3 regions of the Bradyrhizobium sp. UFLA05-125 genome follow, and region 1 is predicted to be linked to each of the others. Evidence: predicted binding sites of a transcription regulator. Region 1 holds the regulator's gene; each other region holds the start of a gene.

Region 1 (4,148 bases):
CGTGACCGAGCGCATTCACGGCGACACCCGATGTGAAATCGAGATAGCGCTCGCCACTGGTTGCGACCAGCCAGCAGCCTTCGCCGCGCTCGAAGCCGAGCTCGGCCCTGGCGAAAACGGGAAGCAGATGCGTCGCGGCGCTCTTGGTCATGGCGGTCACTTGGATGTTGGGGCCGGCTGAGGCTGCGTTGCGCAGCGCATCATTGACCTGCCCGGAAAACGAAACGTGCCGCCTTTTAAGGGCGGCACGTGTCACCATTTTATGCTTGGAAAAACCGCTGTCAATGCCGCCAGAAGGCCGTGCGAGGCGCGCGGCCCGTAGTCTTGCGGTGGCGATTTTGAGAGTTTTTTAAGACGGAACATGTGGACGCGGAGCCGCAGACTCTTGCGCGGGAGTCACGCCATATTGTAGCGTTTCTCCTGTCAGATACGACATCTCGTGCAGCAGTTCTGATCCTCTAAGTCCTCATGTACCGGCGTAACGTTCAGGTGCGTTTTTCGCGCCCGGCGAGCCTTAAGGGATTCTGACGGCACGGGTTTTTCGAGGCTTAGACATCGCCACGTGGCCCCAAGGATTGGCTGGCGCGCGGCGAGGGGAAGGGTGCAATGACGGTTTTGACCTGGTCCGACGATCGCGTCGAGCAATTGAAAAAGCTCTGGGAAGCCGGGCTTTCGGCCAGCCAGATCGCTGCCGAACTCGGGAATGTGACGCGCAACGCCGTAATCGGCAAGGTGCACCGGCTGGGCCTGTCCGGTCGCGCCAAGACCCCGTCCTCGGCGGCTCCCCGGCCGCGCAAGGCACGCCCCGCGCAGCACATGATGCGGGTGAGCCGGCCGATCTCGCGCGGCAACACCGCCCTCGCCCAAGCCTTCGAGGTCGAGGTGGAGCCCGATCCCATCACCTATGACAATGTCGTACCGATGAGCCAGCGCCTGTCGCTGCTCGAGCTCAACGAAGCGACCTGCCACTGGCCGGTCGGCGATCCCTCGAGCCCGGATTTCTTCTTCTGCGGCGGCAAGTCGCTCTCGGGCCTGCCCTATTGCGCGCAGCACTCGCGCGTCGCCTACCAGCCGGCGGCGGATCGTCGGCGCGCACCGGCTAAGCCGGGAACGCGCTGAGTTCAGCCACAAACGACAACGTCCCGGCGCAGGGCCGGGACGCCTGATCGAGAAACGTCAGCGCGCCATTTGGCGCGCTTTTTTTACGTTTGCTCAGCCTTCGCGAAACGATCATCCAGCGCGTAGCCGGCGCCACGGACCGTGCGGATCGGATCCTGCTCGCGGCCGAGATTGAGCAGCTTGCGCAGACGGCCGATATGGACGTCGACGGTGCGCTCATCGATATAGATGTCACGGCCCCAGACGCTGTCGAGCAGCTGCTCGCGCGAGAACACCCGGCCGGGATGCTCCAGGAAGAACTCCAGGAGGCGATATTCGGTCGGGCCGAGGTCGATCGGCCGGCCGGAGCGGGCGACGCGGCGCTTCTCGCGGTCGAGCTCGATGTCGCCGTAGGCGAGTATGGTCGCAAGCCGCTCGGGGCTTGCACGCCGCAGGAGGCCCTTCACGCGTGCGAGCAACTCGGGCACCGAGAACGGCTTGACGATGTAGTCGTCGGCGCCTGTCGCAAGCCCGCGCACCCGCTCGCTCTCCTCACCGCGCGCCGTGAGCATGATGATCGGCAGCTGCTTGGTCTCGGGCCTGGCGCGAAGCCTGCGGCACAGCTCGATGCCGGACAGGCCCGGCAGCATCCAGTCGAGCACGATCAGGTCGGGGATGTGCTCCTTGAGGCGGGTGTCGGCGTCGTCGCCGCGCATCACCGTCTCGACATCGTAGCCGTCGCCTTCGAGGTTATAGCGCAATAGCTCGGTCAGCGCTTCCTCGTCCTCAACAACCAGAATGCGTGCGCCCATGGCGTCGTCGCTCCTTAAGTGTTCGGCACGGTCGTGGCGAAGGTGGTCATGTCGCCCTTCGGACGCTTGTCCGCGATGGCCTGACCTTCGATCATATAGAAGACGGTCTCGGCGATGTTGGTCGCATGGTCGCCGATCCGCTCGATATTCTTGGCGCAGAACATCAAATGGATGCAGAACGAAATGTTGCGCGGATCCTCCATCATGTAGGTCAGGAGCTCGCGGAACAGCGAAGTGCAGATCGCGTCGACCTCCTCGTCGCCCTTCCACACCATCATCGCCGCTGGCAGATCATGCGCGGCATAGGCGTCCAGCACCGACTTGACCTGCTGCTGCACGAGGTCGGTCATGTGCTCCAGGCCGCGGAACAGCTTTAGCGGATGGAAATCGGTCTCGAGCGCGGCGACGCGCTTGCCCATGTTCTTGGCGAGGTCGCCGATGCGCTCCAGATCGGTCGCAACGCGCATGGCGCCGACGATCTCGCGCAGGTCGACCGCCATCGGCTGGCGGCGCGCGATCGTGAGCACGGCGCGCTCCTCGATCTTCTTCTGGAGCGCGTCGATCTCGGCGTCGGTTGCTACCACGCGCTGGCCGAGCGCGACGTCACGGCGGATCAGCGCATCGACGGAATCGACGATCATGCGCTCGGCAAGGCCACCCATCTCCGCAACGAGCCGCGTAAGCTCCTGGAGGTCGGTGTCGAAGGCCTTTGCGGTATGTTCAGAAGCCATTTCCTGTCTCCTCAGCCGAAGCGGCCGGTGATGTAGTCCTGGGTACGCCGGTCGCTGGGCGACGTGAAGATCTTGCTGGTCTCGTCGAACTCGATGAGCTCGCCGAGATACATGAAGGCGGTCTTGTCGGAGACGCGCGCCGCCTGCTGCATGTTGTGGGTGACGATCGCGATCGTGTAGTTCTCGGCGAGCTCCTGGATCAGCTCCTCGACCTTGGCGGTCGAGATCGGATCGAGCGCCGAGCAGGGCTCGTCGAACAGGATCACCTCGGGGCGCACCGCCACGGTGCGGGCGATGCAGAGACGCTGCTGCTGGCCACCGGAGAGCGACAGGCCGGAGGCGTTGAGCTTGTCCTTGACTTCGTTCCACAGCGCACCACCGCGCAGCGCCTTCTCGACCCGGTCGTCCATCTCGGACTTGGAGATCTTCTCATAGAGGCGGATGCCGAAGGCGATGTTCTCATAGATCGTCATCGGGAACGGCGTCGGCTTCTGGAACACCATGCCGACCCGGGCACGCAGCAGGTTGAGGTCGAGCTTGGGGTCGAGGATGTTGGTCTGGTCCAGCATCAGCTGACCGGTGGCGCGCTGCCCCGGATAGAGATCGTACATCCGGTTGAAGATGCGCAGCAGGGTCGACTTGCCGCAGCCGGACGGGCCGATGAACGCCGTGACGCGGTTGGTGCCGAGCGTCATGTTGATGTTCTTCAGCGCGTGGTGTTCGCCGTAATAGAAGTTGAGGTTGCGCACCGTCACCTTGGCCGGAGCCTCAGGCAGCGTCGGCGAGGCCTGACGCCCGGTGGAACCTACGGAAACGGACAGATCGCTCATTTTGCAGTCCTCTCGGCGCCAAGAATGCGCGCGCCAATGTTCAGGGCAAGCACGGTCAGGGTGATCAGAAGCGCCCCGCTCCAGGCCAGTTGCTTCCAATAGGCGTAGGGGCTCTGAACGAAGTTGTTGATGGTGACCGGCAGGTTCGCCATCGTCTTGTTCAGGCTCAGGCTGAAGAACTGGTTCGACAGCGCGGTGAACAGTAGCGGCGCGGTCTCGCCGGCGACGCGGGCGGTCGCGAGCAGCACGCCGGTGATGAGGCCGGAGCGCGCCGCGCGGTAGGCGATCCGCTTGATCACCAGCGAGCGCGGCAGACCGAGGGCGGAAGCCGCCTCACGCAACGCGTTCGGCACCAGCAACAGCATGTCCTCGGTGGTGCGCAGCACGACCGGGATCACGATGACGGCGAGCGCCAGCGCGCCGGCGATCGCGGAGAAGCCACGCATCGGCACCACCACCGCGCCATAGATGAACAGGCCGATGATGATCGAGGGCGCCGACAAGAGGATGTCGTTGATGAAGCGGATCACCGAGGTCAGCTTGTTGTTGCGGCCGTATTCGGCGAGATAGGTGCCGGCGAACATGCCGAGCGGTGCGCCGATGCCGACGCCGATCACGGTCATGATGATCGAACCGATGATGGCGTTGCGCAGGCCGCCTTCGGTCGAGCCCGGGGG
Region 2 (4,148 bases), on a different contig from region 1:
AATCGCGCACGCAGTCGGCGGCAAGCTGGGTCAATTCGCTGACGGGCTCGGACGGGATCACCGCAATGAAGCCGCTGATGGAATCCACGATCGGACGAATCACGGGAATCGGCCGCGGCTTGCTGGCAAACGCTGCGCACGCCGCAACCAGCTCGGCCTCGGTCTTGCCGCCCGCCAGCGCCATCGGCGCCTTCAGCGTGCCGTGAAAACCGTATTTGCGGGGATCGGCCGTGACGTCGTGCCAATCGGCTGCAAGATGCAGCGCTTCGGCAGGGAAAGGCAATTCACGGCCGCTATGGGCATCATAGCCAAGCAGCTCGGCGCCGAAGCGCGACAGCATGCTGTCAGCATCGGCGGCATAGTAGATCGCGTAGCGGGGAAAATCGGTCATCGCCTCAGGTATAGCGGGTTCAGACGGTGGCGACAGCTTCACGCGGCGTCGCGATTGAGCCCAGCAGGCGCGTGCCATCGGTGAGGTAGACGAGCTTGCCAGCGGCGATCACCGCGACCACCCGCGGCCGCAGCGGCACGGTATCGTCGACCAGCAGGATGTCGGCGCGCTGTCCCTCCTTGATCATACCGCGATCGGAGAGGCCTGCGGCCTCTGCCGGGGCTTCCGAGATCAGCTTCCAGGCCTGCGCCAGTGGAAGCACGCCATCAGCGGCGAGCCGGAAGGCGGCGAGCAATTGCGCCGGATAGTAATAGTCGGAGGCCAGCACCGAGCAGAGCCCTTTGGCGATCATGTCGGACGCCTTGGTCCAGCCGGTATGGCTGCCGCCACGCACCACATTCGGCGCGCCATAGATGATGGCGTCGCCTGCGCTTGCTGCTTCCCGCGCGGTTTCCTCGTTGACTGGAAATTCGGCGATCGTGGCGCCCATGTCACGATACGCCTTGCGCATCGCCGGCGTTGCGTCGTCATGCGAGAGCATCCGCACCTCGGCCGCGCGCGCCGCGGCAGCAAGCCGCGCAGTCGTCGCCGGGACGTCCGCCGCGCGAGCGGCGATACGGCCGACCAGCTCTTCAAAAGCCGTGTCGGACAGTCCGGTCCGGTCAACCAAGCGGCCGCGCTTGTTCGGCTTTGCCAGATCGCGGATGGTCGCAGCCATGTGATCGTTGAAGGCGAACAGATCGATCCGTCCTTCGGCGAGCCATTGGCCGATCTCGTCCTCTGCATCGAGATTGTAGGTCTCGTGCCGTAGATGGAAGCGGGTGTCGGCAGCCAATTGCGGGCGTAGCCGCTCGATCGCCTCCAGCAGGCGCCGCGCATTGTCGCCAGAGCGCAGGCCCGGTTCCCACGACCATGTCGTGCCATGGAAGACGGTGGTGATGCCGTTGCTGACGACCTGCCGGTCGCTGTCGGCGAGCGCCACGTCGATCGGGAAGTCGACGCCCGGGCGCGGCATCATCTGCCGCTCGAAGGCATCGCCATGCAGGTCGACGATGCCCGGCAGGAGCAAAAGATTGCGGGCGTCGATCGCAAGCGGTACGCGACCGCGGCCGCGGTCGATCGCTGCGATGTCCTGTCCGGAAACGACGAGTGAGGTTTCGACGATCTCCGTGCCGATCAGGGCCCGGCCGCCTTCAAGGAATATTTCGGTCACGCGAGGACGCTTCGCTTGCTGGGAGAGGATTGGTTGGCAACGATCCGTGCTTCGTACTTTGCGAGGAAATCTTCAATCCCGAGCTTGCGGAAATCAGGCAAGGCCTCACGCAAGCTTTCGTGATCCCAGTCCCACCACGCGAGCCTTGCCAGGCGGCCGGCGATCTCGTCGGAGAACCGCCGCCGGACCGGGCGGGCCGGATTACCTGCGACGATCGTGTAGGCGGGCACGTCCTTGGTGACGATGGCACCTGCGGCTACCACGGCGCCGGTGCCGATATTGCGGCCCGGCAGCACGATCGCACCGTGGCCGATCCAGACGTCATGGCCGATGCGGACGTGATGCTGGCGCCGCCACTCGAAGAACTCGGCCTCGTCGCTCTCACCCGGAAAATAGGCACTCGCGCGATAGGTGAAATGCGCCTGGCTGGCGCGCTGCATCGGGTGATTGCCGGGATTGATGCGCGTCATCGCCGCGATCGAGCAGAATTTTCCGATTGTCGTGTAGGTGATCTGGGAATCGTTCACAACGTAGGAATAGTCGCCCATCGTCACCTCGTGCAGGATCGTGCGCGCGCCGACCTCGCAATAGGCGCCGAGCTTGATCTCGTGCAGCTTGGCGGTGGGATCGATGGTCGGTTGGACCGAAAGCGCTTTGGCGACCATGGTGCATCCGTCAAAAGGGGGGGAGGGATCTCGTCTTCGAGCGGCTTGATGACGATGTCATGACGCAGAGATGACGGGGGACGAGGTGCGTAGGATCGCCGCACCGCAGTGGCCCTGTCACACAAATGTAAAGTGGCGGCGTTAGCGGTGGCCCCAGCTAGTTGGGAGCCCCTGCATGCTGGTGCTTGAAGGTCTGACGTGCCGCTTCGGCACAAAAGCCGCGGTGGATGGTGCTTCGTTTGAGATCACCCCCGGCGGCTTTGTCGGCGTGATCGGCCGTTCCGGCGCTGGCAAGTCGACCTTGCTGCGGACCATCAATCGCCTGGTGACACCAACAGAGGGACGCATCCTGTTCGACGGCGTCGACGTCACCGCGCTGCGCGGCAAGGAGCTGCGGCAATGGCGCGCCCGCGCTGCGATGATCTTCCAGCAGTTCAATCTCGTCGGCCGTCTCGACGTGCTCACCAACGTGCTGATGGGACGCCTTGCCGCGATGCCGGCCTGGCGCTCGCTCACTCAGACCTGGCTGGAAGAGGACAAGGCGCTGGCGATGTCGGCGCTGGAGCAGTTCGACATGGCCTCGCTCGCGGCCCAGCGCACCGACCAGCTTTCCGGTGGCCAGCAGCAGCGCGTCGCGATCGCCCGCGCGCTGGTGCAGCAGCCCGATCTCATCCTAGCCGACGAGCCGATCGCCTCGCTCGACCCGCGCAACACCAAAATCGTGATGGATGCGCTGCTGCGCATCAACAAGCATTTCGGCATCACCGTGATCTGCAACCTGCATTCGCTCGATCTGGCGCGCAGCTACTGCGATCGCCTGATCGGCATGGCGGCGGGCCGCGTGGTGTTTGACGGCGCGCCGTCGGCGCTCACCGAGCACGTCGCGCGCGAGCTCTACGATCTCGAAGCCAGTGAAGTCATGGGCGGCACGCCGCTGCCCGCGCCCGAAGGTGTTCCGGCACTCGGCACCGCTGCCGCCGCCTGAGCGGCGACCCAAGTTTTTTTGTGTTCACCGCGTTCAACCGATCAAGAGGGTATCATGATCACTCGTCGCATCGTCCTTGCCGGCGCCGCCGCACTGGCTTTCTCCGCTTCCGCTTCCGCCGAGGATTGGAGGGCAAAATATCCGGAGATCACCTTTGCGGCGATCCCGGCCGAGAACGGCTCGGGCACTACCGAGCGCTACGCCCCCTTCATCAGCTATCTGTCCAAGGAACTCGGCATCAAGGTCACGCTGCGTGTTGCAAATGACTACGCTGCCCTCATCGAGGGCCAGCGCGCCGGCAATATCCATATCGGCTATTACGGTCCGGCGTCCTTTGCGCGCGCCCGCCTCACCGGCGTGAAGACCGATGCCTTCGTCATCGACGTCAATTCCGACGGCTCGAAGGGCTATTACTCCGTGTTCTACGTGCTGGCGAAGTCGCCGTACCAGAAGATCGAGGACCTCAAGGGCAAGAATCTCGGGCTTGTTGACCCGAATTCCACGTCCGGCAACAACATGCCCCGCTTCAAGCTGAACGCGATGGGCATCGATCCCGATGCCTACTTCTCCAAGGTGGTCTTCACCGGCAGCCACGAGAACGCCGTTCTCGCGCTCGCCCAGGGCACCGTCGACGTCGCCGCCAATTGGTGGAACGCCGATGACGACTCCAACCTGACCCGCATGCTCAACAAGGGCATGGTAAAGTCGGCCGACGGCACCGTGATGAAGAAGGAGGACTTCCGCATCATCGTGAAGTCCGACCTCATCATCAACGACCCCTATGCCTATCTCAGCGATCTGCCCGAGGACATGAAGTCCGCGATCAAGAAGGCCTTCCTGGAGGCGGCGCAGAAGGATCCCGAGGCATTCAAGAAGCTCTCCGACGGCAAGAAC
Region 3 (4,148 bases), on a different contig from region 1:
GAAGACGCCGGAGCAGAAGGCGATGATCGATGGCATCGCCCAGTTCGGCATTTTGCTCTTGTTGCTGCTGATCGGCATGGAGACCGACCTCAAGCTGGTCAGGAAGATTGGCAAGGCGGCGATCGTGATCTCGATTGCCGGCATCATCGTTCCCTTCGCCTGCGGCTTCGCGCTCGGCGAATTCCTGCCCGATGCGCTCTTGCCCAATCCGCAGCAGCGGCTGGTGGCATCGCTGTTCATGGGCACGGCGCTGTCGATCTCGTCGGTGAAGATCGTGGCCGTGGTCGTACGCGAGATGAACTTCATGCGCCGCAATGTCGGCCAGATCATCGTCGCGACCGCCGTCATCGACGACACCATCGGCTGGATCATCATCGCTGTTATCTTCAGCCTCGCATCGCAAGGCACGCTCGATGTCGCTTCCGTCGCCAAGGCCGTGATCGGTACGCTGGCCTTCCTCGCCGTCAGCTTCACCGTCGGCCGGCGGCTGGTGTTCCAGCTCATCCGCTGGGCCAACGATACCCTCGTCAGCACCGCGCCGGTTATTACCGTGATCCTGCTGCTGATGGGCGCCATGGCGCTGATCACGCATCTGATAGGCGTGCACACCGTGCTCGGCGCCTTCGTCGCCGGCATCCTGGTCGGGGAGTCCCCGATCCTGACCCGGCAGATTGACGAGCGACTGCGCGGATTGATCTCGAGCTTCTTCATGCCGGTGTTCTTCGGTCTCGCCGGCCTCAGCGCAGATCTCTCGGTGCTTCGCGATCCCTATCTGCTGATGCTCACCGGGCTGCTCGTCCTGATCGCGAGCGTCGGCAAGTTCGGCGGCGCGTTTGTCGGGGGCACCGTAGGCGGTCTGAGCTACCGGGAATCGCTGGCGCTCGCGAGCGGGATGAACGCGCGCGGCTCGACAGAGGTCATCATCGCGACCATCGGCCTCTCCATCGGCGTGCTCAGCCAGAACCTGTTCACGATGATCGTGACGATGGCGATCGTGACGACAATGGCAATGCCGCCGATGCTGCGCGCGGCGCTGTCGAAGCTGCCGATGAACAAGGAAGAGAGGGAGCGGCTGGAGCGCGAGGAATTCGAGAAACGCGGTTTTGTGGCCAATCTCGAGCGGCCCTTGCTGGCGCTGGACGAGAGCGTCAATGCCACCTTTGCTGCCCACATCGCGGGCCTGATCGCCGGCACGCGCGGCCTGCCGATCACGGTGCTGCATATTGGCCGACGAGCGGAGGAACAAGAAAAGGAAAAGGGAGCCGGCGAAGGGAAGAGTCACGAAGCCGTGGTGAAGAAAGCTGCCGAAGCCGTGGCCGGCGATGGCAGCGGAGAGGGCGGCCATGTCGACGTGATCACGCGAACCAGGCGGGCGGAGCTGTGCGAGGCCATCGCCGACGAAGCGCGGAAGGGTTTTGACCTGCTGGTCGTGGGCGTCGACAAGGTCACCGCGACCAAGGATCGTTTCGATCGGAAGGTCGAAGACATCGCAGCGCAGTTCGAAGGACCGCTTGCGATCGTGGCAGCCAAGGGCAAGCACTTGAAGCAACCGATGCCCGACGCACTCAACATTCTCGTTCCGGTCTCCGGCAGCGGCGTCTCCAAGCGCGGCGCGGAAGTCGCGGTCGCGCTGGCGCAGGCGGGATCAGGCTCGCTCCGCGTGATCTATGTGGCGACGACCCGGGACAAGGGCGCGCAGCGCGGTGCGTCGCGCGGATTGCGCCAGGAGGCAGGCATTCTGAAGGACGCCAGCGATCTCGCCGCCCGTTACGATGTCGACATCACAACGACGTTGCGCGTGAGCCGGGCGCCGGAGGCGGCGATCCTCCGGGAAATCGATACCACCGATGTCGATCTCGTGGTCATGGGCGTCGACCGCATCCAGGCCGATCGTCTCTCCTTGGGCGGCGTTGCTGATGCGGTGCTCAGGCAGTCGAAGGTTTCGGTGCTTCTGGTATCAAGTGGAGAGGCACGCCAGACGCCCGCAGAGAAAGCCTAGGACTTCACCTCGGCGGCTTCCAGGTCGGGCTCACCAGTCTTGGTCAACCCGTGCGTGTGGCGGCCACTCACAAGCGGGGCCACTTTGGACCCAAAGTGAAGTGCGAAATTTGCTGGCGCCGACATTTCGTTTTTGTTACATTTTTGTGACATATGCCACACGTGCTGCTTGCTCGACTTGATAGGGTTGAGTCCATGATGGCGCTTTTCCGGCTACCGTTCATTTTCACCGCTCTTGTCATTGCGACCCAAAGCCTGGCCGCCGAGACCAGGGGTGCGGGCTCCACTTTCGTTTCGCCCGTGATGGCGAAATGGATCGACGCCTACAAGGCGACAACCGGCAACACCGTCACTTATCAAGCGGTGGGCTCGAGCATCGGCGTCGGCTTGATCAAGAAGGAAGCCGTCGATTTTGGCGCGACCGATATGCCGCTCGATCCGAAAGAGCTGGAGAAACTCGGCATGATGCAATTCCCGATCGTGATCGGGGGCGTCGTTCCGGTCGTCAATATCGAGGGCGTGAAGCCGGGCCAGATTCGCTTCACAGGGCAGATGCTCGCGGACATCTACCTCGGCAGGCTGAGATCATGGAATGATCCGGCCATTCAGGCGATCAACCCTGATCTGAAGCTGCCGGCCAAGTCGATCACCGTCGTCCATCGCATCGATGGGTCCGGGACAACGTTCAACTGGTCGAACTATCTCTCGAAGGTCAGTTCGCAATGGAAGGCGAGCGTAGGAGAGGGCACCTCGGTCGAGTGGCCACTCGGGCTGGGCGGGAAAGGCAATGATGGCGTCGCCTCGCTCGTCAGTCTGGTCCCCGGCTCGATCGGTTACCTTGAATATTCCTACGCGCTGCAACGGCTCGACAGGATCTCCTTCGGCGCGGTGCAGAACAGCGCCGGCAACTTCGTCAGCCCCAATGCCGCATCATTCCAGGCAGCAGCCTCGAGCGCAGCCTGGACGACGGCGAAAGATTTCTATCTCGTTCTCACCAATGCTCCCGGGGAAGATGCATACCCCATCACGGCCACGACATTCGTGTTGATGCACAAGCAACCGAAGTCGCCGGAGAGGGCGGAAACCACCGTCGACTTCGTTCGCTGGTCCCTGGAAAGCGGCAGATCCCAGGCAGAAATGCTCAACTACGTTCCCTTGCCGGCCGCGTTGATTCAGCAAATCGAGTTGTATTGGCAGCAGAGCCTCCAAGCCGCCACGATGTCGGCATCGGCAGCCAGCAAGCAATGACATCTGAGGCGCGTGGGAGCACCGCGTGCTCTGTGCTTAAGCGCCGCGGCACGGCCGATGACGATGGCATTACTGCCTCCCGTGGCGCTGTGTCGCCGCAGCCCGCCACCCGCACCAATCGGCAAGTCCGCAACACACCACGATCTTGCACCACGCGTCGTGGACCTCGCGCTTTCGCAAAGTGGCCCGGTTATCCTTCAACAGCGGCCATACCGAGCACTTCCGGGATCGACGTCATGGGCCAGAAGCGGTCATCCAGCGTCAGAGTGATCGCATCCGACCAACCACCTATTTGCGGGCGAACGCCCAGCATTCCAACTCTACTTGGGCACCCAAAGCCAAACCGTTAGCGCCCAGCGCGGAACGCGCGGGCATATGCTCTGGTTTGAAATACGTCACATAAACCTTGTTGAATGCACCCCATTTTGACATGTCCGCGAGCATTGCGGTGCATTTGAAAACGTCGTCGAAAGTCAGGCCGTTTCCCTTCAAGACCTCTCCGATATTCTCCATCGTCTGCTTCGTTTCCGGTTCTATCCCACCCGAAGCCAACTCCATTTTGCCCGGCAAAACGCCGATTGCCCCTGACATATACAGAACGTCTCCAACCCGTACGGCCTGACTGAATGGCAATTTCGCCGCTGCCGCCGCAGGCGAGTTGTAGAAGTGAACTTGTTCGGTTTCCGCCGGTACCGGAGCGACAAACGAGATAGCGAACCCACCTGTAGCAACCAACGTGAGCGCAGTGTTGAGCAGTTTGTTCATTTCACCCTCCGCTTGGCGCTCTGAACTCCCGCCGCTTCATTCGATCCTCAATCAACGCTTGAGGACGACCAACGGAACACGGCAGGTCGGGGCCAGCATGCCCGAAAACACGGCGACGCCGATCGACTTGCGGGCGC

The links. Region 1 encodes PhoB, which activates phosphate uptake and scavenging genes when phosphate is short. Its sites were predicted from a motif close to TGTCATNNANCTGTCAT; they were not measured.
Region 2: the regulator PhoB is predicted to act here: its motif matches at 2,318-2,334, upstream of phnC (phosphonate ABC transporter ATP-binding protein).
Region 3: the regulator PhoB is predicted to act here: its motif matches at 2,134-2,150, upstream of pstS (phosphate ABC transporter substrate-binding protein PstS).

Annotation. Positions count from the first base shown of each region.
Region 1 covers NZ_JBANBJ010000006.1:44,515-48,662, reverse strand. Annotated here, with positions in the region: gene SO156_RS09095 (aspartate aminotransferase family protein) at 1-151, opposite strand, end outside; gene SO156_RS09090 (GcrA family cell cycle regulator) at 607-1,119, shown strand; gene phoB (phosphate regulon transcriptional regulator PhoB) at 1,203-1,910, opposite strand; gene phoU (phosphate signaling complex protein PhoU) at 1,925-2,641, opposite strand; gene pstB (phosphate ABC transporter ATP-binding protein PstB) at 2,653-3,471, opposite strand; gene pstA (phosphate ABC transporter permease PstA) at 3,468-4,148, opposite strand, start outside.
Region 2 covers NZ_JBANBJ010000062.1:22,068-26,215, reverse strand. Annotated here, with positions in the region: gene SO156_RS34930 (DUF1045 domain-containing protein) at 1-391, opposite strand, end outside; gene SO156_RS34925 (alpha-D-ribose 1-methylphosphonate 5-triphosphate diphosphatase) at 411-1,604, opposite strand; gene SO156_RS34920 (transferase hexapeptide repeat family protein) at 1,601-2,269, opposite strand; gene phnC (phosphonate ABC transporter ATP-binding protein) at 2,445-3,254, shown strand; gene phnD (phosphonate ABC transporter substrate-binding protein) at 3,309-4,148, shown strand, end outside.
Region 3 covers NZ_JBANBJ010000003.1:232,674-236,821, forward strand. Annotated here, with positions in the region: gene SO156_RS06225 (cation:proton antiporter domain-containing protein) at 1-1,999, shown strand, start outside; gene pstS (phosphate ABC transporter substrate-binding protein PstS) at 2,197-3,246, shown strand; gene SO156_RS06235 (RidA family protein) at 3,535-4,011, opposite strand; partial or broken gene SO156_RS06240 (efflux RND transporter permease subunit) at 4,075-4,148, opposite strand, start outside.